DNA from 2 places in the Mycobacterium sp. RTGN5 genome. Region 1 is predicted to be linked to the other one. Evidence: predicted binding sites of a transcription regulator. Region 1 holds the regulator's gene; the other holds the start of a gene.
What was found. Region 1 encodes LexA, which represses DNA repair genes until DNA is damaged. Its sites were predicted from a motif close to CGAACANNTGTTCG; they were not measured.

Region 1 (4,557 bases):
GGGCGGCAAGCTCGGCGTGCCGACCGGCGAGCAGAGCGCCAACGGCGACACCGTGACGCAGAAGTTCAGCGGTGGCGAGATCTCCTTCAACAAGTCCGGCAACAAGTTCACCACCAAACCGCCGGAGCTGGCCGGGCAGTTGGCTGGGGTGCAAGTGCCCAACGCGACCGGGCCGCAGGCGGGTTCGGCGGCGCCGAAGTCCGGCAACGGCTTCACCTGGCACTGGTGGTGGCTGCTGATCATCATTCCGGCGCTGTTGCTGGTCGCGGTGATCGCCCTGGGTCTGCTCTGGCTGCAGCGGCGGCGTAGCACCGAAATCGAGGTCGACGACGACTTCCACGATTCGGAATACGACGACGATGACGATCACTGGCCGGGAGAGCACGAGGATTCCACGGGTGTTTTGGCGCCTGACCGCTTTTCGACGTATCCCGATGGCGGCCGCGTGCAGGTCGCCCAGGCGCCCGGGTTCTCCTGGGCGCAGCCGGGTGGCGACGAGAAGTCGCAGCCTGGGCCCGAGGACGTGTTCGATGGGGATCAGGACTCGATCGACACCACGCCGACGCTCATTCCCGCCGAGCCCGTGGATTCCGACGAGACGGACGCAGCCGAGGCCGCCGAGGTACCCGTCGAGCATGAATATGCCGAGATCGAGGAGATCGAGGACGACGACGAGGCCGCTGATTCGGGGCGCCATGCAGTGGTGAACCTTGGTGAGTCACAGTCGATGTGGCGACTCGACATGGGCGACCTCGGTAAGCCGCGCGGGCGCCGTCGCGCCGCCGAGCCAGAAGCCGAGCCGGAGCCAGAGGAGTTCGCCGAGGCGGAGTTCGTCGACGAGCAGGTCCCCGAGGATCTCGACGACGACGATCAATCGGTCACTGCGCCGGCAGAGATTCTGCAGTCCGATGTCTCGGCTGGGGCTGCCTCGTCGCGTCCGGCGATCCACCTTCCGCTCTCTGATCCGTATCAGGCACCCGAGGGTTACGTGATCAAGGCCAACACCCATTCGGGGCTCTACTACACCCCGGATTCGGCCCTCTACGACCACACCGTGCCCGAAGTATGGTTCGCCAGTGAGGAACTCGCTCAGGCGAACGGGTTCCTCAAGGCGGAGTGAGCTGCGCCCCTGATCGAGGCGGAGTGTCCGCTAGATCTTGCGGATGACGGTGACGACCTTGCCGAGGATCGCGGCCTCGTTACCGGGAATCGGGTCGAACGCCGGGTTGTGGGGCATCAACCAGACCTGACCGCTGGTGCGTTTGAACGTCTTCACGGTGGCTTCGCCGTCGATCATCGCCGCGACGATATCGCCGTTGTCGGCCACGTTCTGCTGGCGGATGACCACCCAGTCGCCGTCGCAGATCGCGGCGTCGATCATGGATTCGCCGACGACCTTGAGCAGGAAGAGCGAGCCCTCACCGACGAGCTCCTTCGGTAGCGGGAAGACGTCCTCGACGGCCTCCTCGGCCAGGATCGGGCCGCCGGCGGCGATCCGGCCCAGCACCGGCACGAACGTCGGCTCGGGAAGTGCGTCCGAGCCGTCGACGTCGGTGCGCACCGCTGTCACCTCGTCGGTGCCGCGCACGTCCACGGCGCGCGGGCGGTTGGCGTCGCGGCGCAGGTAGCCCTTGCGCTCGAGGGTGCGCAGCTGGTGCGCCACCGACGACGTCGAGGTGAGGCCGACGGCATCGCCGATCTCGCGGATGCTCGGGGGATAGCCGCGGGTGGTGACCGAGGAGCGGATCACGTTGAGGATGGTTCGCTGCCGCTCGGTCAGCCCGGGATCGGTGCTTGATCTCGGTGTGTCGGTGCCTGATAGCTCAGTGCGGTCGCTCATGCGCCCGAATGTAGTCGTGCTGGCATCGATAATCAAACACTTGTTCGACGCCTGCGTGTCGCGCCCGATGATCGTGCAGGTGGCCACCCGAATCTAGGCACATCAAAACTTGTCGGTGGCCGGATTTATTCTTCAGACACGCTCGCTCACATGTTCGGTTTTCGAACGCATGATCGAGTACAGTTCGAACACAAGAGCGAACAGTGGGCGTCTTGGAGGAAGGAAGCAGACGTGACCGTTATCGACGATCGGCAGGTTTTCCCATCAGCACCGGTGCGGCCGATGCGCCCCCGGGCGGCGGTCAGGTCCGCCGCGCCGGTTCGGGGTCGCCCGGTCCGTCCGCGCGCCCACCGGCCGTACCCGGCGCACCCGGCCATCGCGCCGATGCGCTACCCCGGCACCGGCGTCGCATTCTCGCGGGCGCCGCACGCGCGCCGGCCGGTGAGTACCGCCGTCACCATCGCGCTGGCCGCGGTGGCCGCGCTCATCACCCTCTGGCTGGGGCTGGTGGGTCATCTCAGTGGCACGCCGACGGCCGCCACCGATCAGTTGCCGGATCAGCTCGCCGTGGTTCAGGTGCAGGCGGGGGAGACCCTGCAACACCTCGCCGGCCGGGTGGCGCCCGACGCGCCCGCCGGGCAGGTCATGCAGCGCATCCGCGACCTGAACAAGCTCGATTCGGCTTCGCTGGACGCCGGACAGACCCTCATCGCGCCCATCGGGTGACCACCCGGCGCGGCATGGCTGTCCAAAACGTGTGCCGGACAAGCGGCCTCGATGGCCGCGGGCTCGTTGGTCCCAGTTTCCGGGACGTGGCCGCTCGACGGACGGCGCAGGTAGGCTCTGGGTGGCTCGAAGCATCGAGCTGCGGCGGAGGCGAAGGAGCGGTCATGCATTGTCCGTTCTGTCGCCATCCCGACTCCCGGGTGGTCGACTCCCGAGAAGCCGATGAGGGCCAGGCCATTCGGCGGCGCCGATCCTGCCCGGAGTGCGGGCGGCGGTTCACCACCGTCGAGACCGCGGTGCTGGCGGTCGTCAAACGCAGTGGCGTCACCGAGCCATTCAGCCGGGAGAAGGTCATCAGCGGGGTGCGCCGGGCATGCCAGGGCCGCGACGTCGACGACGACGCGCTGAACCTGCTGGCTCAGCAGGTCGAGGACAGTGTGCGGGCCGCCGGTTCCCCCGAAATCCCCAGCAACGAGGTCGGCCTGGCCATTCTCGGCCCGCTGCGCGAACTCGACGAGGTCGCCTACCTGCGATTCGCCTCGGTGTACCGCTCATTCAGCTCCGCCGAGGACTTCGAGCGCGAGATCGAAGCGCTGCGCGCGCATCGCGCCGTCGGCACCTCCGGCTGAACCGCCGTCAGCCCAGCTGCCGCACGCCGTCGCTGACCACCCGGCCGGCCACCAAGACCCATCCTTCGGAGTTCCACGTCGTATAGATCTGCGATCCCTTGCCCTGGGTGATCGTCAGGTCCCGGCTCAGGTAGTCGGTGATCCGCGCCGCCGCGGAGCCGGTCGCCTCGTCCTCCGCCACACCGAGGTCGGTGGCGAACATCCGCGATCGGATGTGCCCGCCGTCGCGATCGAGCCAAGCCCACAGGTAGTGCTCGACATCGTCGGGGTAGTCGTCCGGGTCGCTGGCCAGCAGGTCGTCCACCGAATCCAGTTCCTGAATGGCGAACTCCGGTGACCATTCCGCCCGCGCCCGCACGACAGTGAGGGTGTCGTCGTGGCTGATCTGCACGATGCCGGCCGGCACTTGCAGGGTATTGACCGGCGTGCCGCGTTCTCGCAGCCACCACGCCGCGCCCACGGTCGGGTGCCCGGCGAACGGCAACTCGATGGCCGGAGTGAAGATGTGTGCCTGCGCGGTCGTCGACCCGTTGTTCGGCAGGTCGATGAATATTGTTTCGCTATAACCCAATTCGGTGGCTATGCGCTGGCGCTCAGCGGCGGGCACCGTCGACGCGTCGACCACGCCGAGCGGATTGCCGAAGTTGCCACGCGCATCGGTGAACACCCGCAACACGGTCACGTCGACGGTCATATTTCGACTTTACGACGCCCGTGGCGGACGGTGGCGGGTAGAGCGTCAGGTAGCGCTGCGCTCGTCGGTGCCCATGGCGTCGAGCACCGCCACCCGGGTGTCGAGGGTGCCGGTGACCAAACGTTCGGACAGGCCGGTGCGTAACAGTTCGCGCAGCACATCCTGGTCGTAGTCGGCGGGCTCGGTGGAGTCGATGAACCGCTCGACGACCTCCACGAAACGGTCGGGGTCGTCATGGAACGGGAAGTGCCCGGAGCGGGCGAAGATCTCGAGCCGGGAACCCGGCATAGCAGAGTGGGCCATCCGGGCGTGGCTGACCGGGATCATCGCGTCCTGGTCACCCCAAATGAGTTGCACTGGAACGGATTCGGTCAAATAACATCGGTCGAGCATGGTCACTACCTGCCCACGCCAATCCACCACAGAGCGCAAGGTGCGGGTGAACGCCGACGACGCGGTCGGTTCAGGCAGATCGGTCAGGATGCGCAGCGCATCGGGCAGGTCGCGGCCCAGTCCTGTCGAGCCGAAGACCGTGCCCAGCGCTCGCCCGGCGATCTGCAGCGCGGGCAGCACCAGCGGCAGCCGCAGCAGCGCCAATGCCTCCCCGCCCAGCGGTAGTGAGGCGGCACGCAGCGCGATGTTGACGTCCTTGGTCACTCCGCCGGCGC
Region 2 (4,557 bases), on a different contig from region 1:
CGCACCCCAGAGGTAGTCGATCACGATGTCGGCGCCCATCACCCGGTCGAGGTTCGCGGCCGTCTCCTCGAGCGCGATGACATCGTCGGCGCCCAGGTCCGGCAGCGCGTCCAACTGCCGGCGATCTCGGCCGATGCCGAGCACCGTGCCCGCGCCCAGGTGCTTGGCGGTCTGGACGGCCAATCGCCCGGCGCTGCCGGTCGCACCCAGGACCACGACGGTCTGCCCGGGCTGCAGGCTGGCGCGGCGGCGCAACGCCACCCACGACGACATGGCGGGGTTCATCGCGGCGGCGATCGCAACCGGGTCGGCGTCGTCGGGCAGGACGATGCTGCGGCGCAGATCGACCACCGTCCGCTCGGCCATCGCGCCCACGGCAGTGGCCACGACGAAGTAGCGCACCGTGCCGTCGGGGGCGCGGCCGACGCCGTCGATGCCGGGTACCAAGGGCAGTTCGCCGGTGCTGGTGTAGTGCGTTCCGGCCGCGCGGGAGCGCACCAGCGGGTGCAACCCGGCGGCGATGACGTCGACGACGACGTTGTCCGGGGTGGCCGGGTGCGGCTCGGGAAACTCGCGATAAGCGGGCGGGTGAGCGAAATCGGTGACGACAGCGGCGTGCATGGCAGCTCCTCATTTAAGTGGTATTGCGAACTAATTAGATGGTAATACGAACTAATCGGTTACGCTATGGCCATGTCGGATGCGGACCGGGTGTCAGGTGAGCTGGTCGACGGTCTGGCGCAGACGTCGTTCACGGTGATCGCGCTGCTGACCCGTACCGCCGCCGAGCACGACGTGTCGCTGACGCAGCTGAGGGCGCTGGCGATCCTGCGCGACCGCGAGCCCACGATGGCCCAGCTGGCTGAGTTCCTGGGCTTGGAGCGGTCGTCGGTGAGCGGGTTGATGGACCGCGCGGTGCGCCGGGGCTTGGTGCGCCGCACTGTCAGCGCCGACGACGGCCGCGCCGTCCACGTCAGCCTCACCGCCGCCGGGCACCGGCTGGCCGAGCAGGTCGGCGGTGAGGTGGCGGATCTGCTGGCGCCGATGACCAGCCGGCTGTCCACCGCCGAACAGAAGCGCCTGACGACGCTGCTCGTCGCGATGCTCGATCAGCCGGACGGGAACCAGCGGCCCTCGTAAACCGTGCCCAGTACTCGGATTTGGTCGAGCCGCAGCGGGTCGACCGTTAGTGAGGACGCTATGGCGGGGACTCGTGATTCGGGTCCGGCGGCTCGTCGTCTTCCTCGAGCAGCCGTTCCGGATGGTGTGCGTCGTTCACGCGTGGGGGACCGGTGCCGTCGCCCCAGGCGATCCGGCCATCCTCGGTGACGGTGGTCGTGTACTTGCCTTCGGTGGCCATCATGTGGTCACAGGCACAGCCGAAGTACAGGTTGTCCGCGTCGGTCGGACCACCTTGGCTCCACGGCCGTGCATGGTGCACCTCGGAGTGGTAGCCCGGTTCGAAGCAGTTCGGTTTGGTGCAGCCGCGATCCCTCGCGTAGCAGATGATCCGATGATCAGCTGTCGCAAGGCGTTTGGCCCGGCCCAGGTACAGCGGTCGCGCGGAGTGATCCTCGAACACCGCCAAGTACTGGACCGATTCGGCGGCCATCCGGATGACGTCGCTCATCGGGAGCCGGCCGGTTCCGCCGGTGCGGGCCCAGCCCGCCGCCTGCTCCAGCTCGCCCAGCGTCGTCGTCACGATCACCGTGACCGGCAGGCCGCGGTGCTGACCAAGGGCCCCGGATTCCACCCCGGCCTTCAACCCTTGTTTCAGTCCGTCGTGGCAGCGCTGTTCGGGCGTGCGGGTGTCTCGCCCGTCGACGCCGTCGGGAACATGTCGCCCAGGCCGTTGCGCGGCCGTCACCGCCTCCAGATACGCGCGGCACTCGGGATCCAGCCAGCCCGAAATCCTGCTCATCCCGTCCGGCCCCTGTCGGCCCAGAACCACTCCGCGGCGCCGCGCACGATCCTCGTCGGTGAAGGTGCCATCCGGATTGAGTACGTCGGCGATCTCGGTGCCGATCGCGGCGACGAACGCTGAATCCTGTTCCCGCGCATGGCGTACCAATACCCGCTCGGCGGCGTCGCGATCGGCCGGCGCCACCGCGGACGGCAGCCGGTCGAGCGCACGACACACCGCCTCGATATGGTCCTCGCCGACCTCGCCCGCCTCGACGGCGGCCGCCAGCGCCGGGAGCTCGGGCGGCAGTGGCGGCCCGGTCAGCGACCGGCGGTTGCGGATGCGTGATGCCACGCGGAACCGCCGTTTCACCTCCCCGGCGGTCAGGTGCAACCGGGCGGTCAGCACGTCGCGGACCTTGACCCCGGCGGGCATGGTCCCGCCGTCAACCGGTTCGGCGATCTCACCGAACATCCGATACGACAGGCCCCGGTTCACCCGGTGCTGACCCTCCAGGCGTTCGGCCACCTCGATCCGGAAGGCATTGCCGGCCAAATCGGTACAGACCGACCGTAAGCGGTCGTACGCGGCGTCGACAGCCTTGAGTTCGGCGCGGACCCGGTCATGTACCGCCTGGGCGGTGAGGGGTTCGCAGGTCATGACTCCACGTTATCGAACACACATTCGAATACAACGGCCAAGAATCCAATCTGTGGATGAATCCGGGTCTGTGGACAACCCCACGAGGCCTCGCTCTGCAGCCCCCATCCCGCACCCCGATACTTGAGGGATGGCTGATGTCCCCGACGTGTCCCTGGAGCCGATCGGCGCGGTCACCCGCACCAAGGTCGGCCGGGAGGCCACCGAGCCGATGCGCGAGGACATCCGGCTGCTCGGCACGATCCTCGGCGACACCGTGCGCGAGCAGAACGGCGAGGAGGTGTTCGACCTCGTCGAGCAGGCCCGCGTCGAATCGTTCCGGGTGCGCCGATCCGAAATCGACCGGTCCGAACTGGCCAGGCTTTTCGACGGCATCGACATCCATCAGGCCATTCCGGTGATCCGCGCCTTCACCCACTTCGCGCTGCTGGCCAACGTTGCCGAGGACATCCACCGCGAACGCCGCCGGGCCATCCACGTCGCCGCCGGCGAACCGCCGCAGAACAGCACCCTTGCCGCCACGTACGAAAAGCTGGATGCCGCGCAGCTGGAGTCGGCCACCGTCGCCGACGCACTGCGCGGCGCATTGGTGTCGCCGGTGATCACCGCGCATCCGACCGAGACCCGGCGCCGCACTGTGTTCGACACCCAGCACCGCATCACCCAGCTGATGCGGGTGCGGCTGCGCGGCCACGACGAAACCGAGGACGGCCAGCCGGTCGAAACCGAACTGCGCCGGCAGATCCTGACGCTGTGGCAGACGGCGCTGATCCGGTTGTCCCGCTTGAAGATTCAGGATGAGATCGAAGTGGGGTTGCGGTATTACCCGGCCGCGTTCTTCGAGGTGATCCCGAAGGTGAACGCCGAAGTGCGCGACGCGCTGCGGGCCCGCTGGCCCGACACCGAGTTGCTGGCCGCGCCAATCCTGCGCCCCGGCTCGTGGATCGGCGGTGACCGCGACGGCAACCCGAACGTCACCGCCGAGGTGGTGCGGCTGGCCACCGGCGGCGCCGCGTACACCGCGTTGGGGCACTATTTCGCCGAACTGACGCATCTCGAGCAGGAGCTGTCGCTGTCGGCGCGGCTGGTGAAGACCACCGACGAGCTGATCGCGTTGGCTGACTCCTGCAACGAACCGGCCCGGCTGGACGAGCCCTACCGGCGGGCGCTGCGCGTGGTCCACGCCCGGCTGACCGCCACCGGCAAGGACATTCTGGACCGCACGCCGGCGCACACTCTCGATCTCGGCATGGCGCCGTACGAAACCCCGGCCGAGTTGCGGGCCGACCTCGACGTCATCGACGCCTCGCTGCGCGCCAACGGCAGCGCGCTGCTGGCCGACGATCGGCTGGCCCGACTCCGGGACGCGGTGGAAGTCTTCGGTTTTCACCTCAGCGGCCTGGACATGCGGCAGAACTCCGACGTGCACGAGGAGGTCATCGCCGAACTGCTGTCCTGGGCCGGGGTGCACCCCGACTACGCATCGCTGTCCGAGCCGGAGCGTGTCGAGGTGCTGGCAAGGGAGCTGGCCACCCGACGCCCGCTGGTCCGTGACGACTCCGAGCTCTCGGAGTTGGCTCGCAAGGAACTCGACATCGTCTTCGCGGCCGCCCGGGCGGTCCGGGTGTTCGGCCCGGCGGCGGTGCCCAACTACATCATCTCCATGTGCCAGTCGGTCTCCGATATGCTGGAAGCCGGGATTCTTCTCAAAGAGGCTGGGCTGCTGGATGTTTCCGGCGAGCAGGTCTACGCCCCAGTGGGCATTGTGCCGCTGTTCGAGACGATCGACGACCTGCAACGCGGTTCGGCCATCCTGGAATCGGTGCTGGACCTTCCGCTCTACCGCGCGATGGTGCACGCCCGCGGCGAGAGCCAGGAAGTCATGCTCGGCTACTCCGACTCCAATAAGGACGGCGGATATCTGGCCGCCAACTGGGCGCTGTACCGGGCCGAACTGGATCTGGTGGAGTCGGCCCGCAAAACCGGTATCCGGC

Region 2: the regulator LexA is predicted to act here: its motif matches at 2,577-2,590, upstream of SLQ31_RS22810 (HNH endonuclease signature motif containing protein).

What each region holds. Positions count from the first base shown of each region.
Region 1 covers NZ_JAPZLA010000001.1:2,380,316-2,384,872, forward strand. The annotation lists gene SLQ31_RS11590 (hypothetical protein) at 1-1,120, shown strand, start outside; gene lexA (transcriptional repressor LexA) at 1,151-1,840, opposite strand; gene SLQ31_RS11600 (LysM peptidoglycan-binding domain-containing protein) at 2,072-2,566, shown strand; gene nrdR (transcriptional regulator NrdR) at 2,731-3,195, shown strand; gene SLQ31_RS11610 (PhzF family phenazine biosynthesis protein) at 3,203-3,889, opposite strand; gene SLQ31_RS11615 (alpha/beta hydrolase) at 3,935-4,557, opposite strand, start outside.
Region 2 covers NZ_JAPZLA010000005.1:125,186-129,742, forward strand. The annotation lists gene SLQ31_RS22800 (zinc-binding alcohol dehydrogenase family protein) at 1-621, opposite strand, end outside; gene SLQ31_RS22805 (MarR family transcriptional regulator) at 694-1,140, shown strand; gene SLQ31_RS22810 (HNH endonuclease signature motif containing protein) at 1,199-2,563, opposite strand; gene ppc (phosphoenolpyruvate carboxylase) at 2,694-4,557, shown strand, end outside.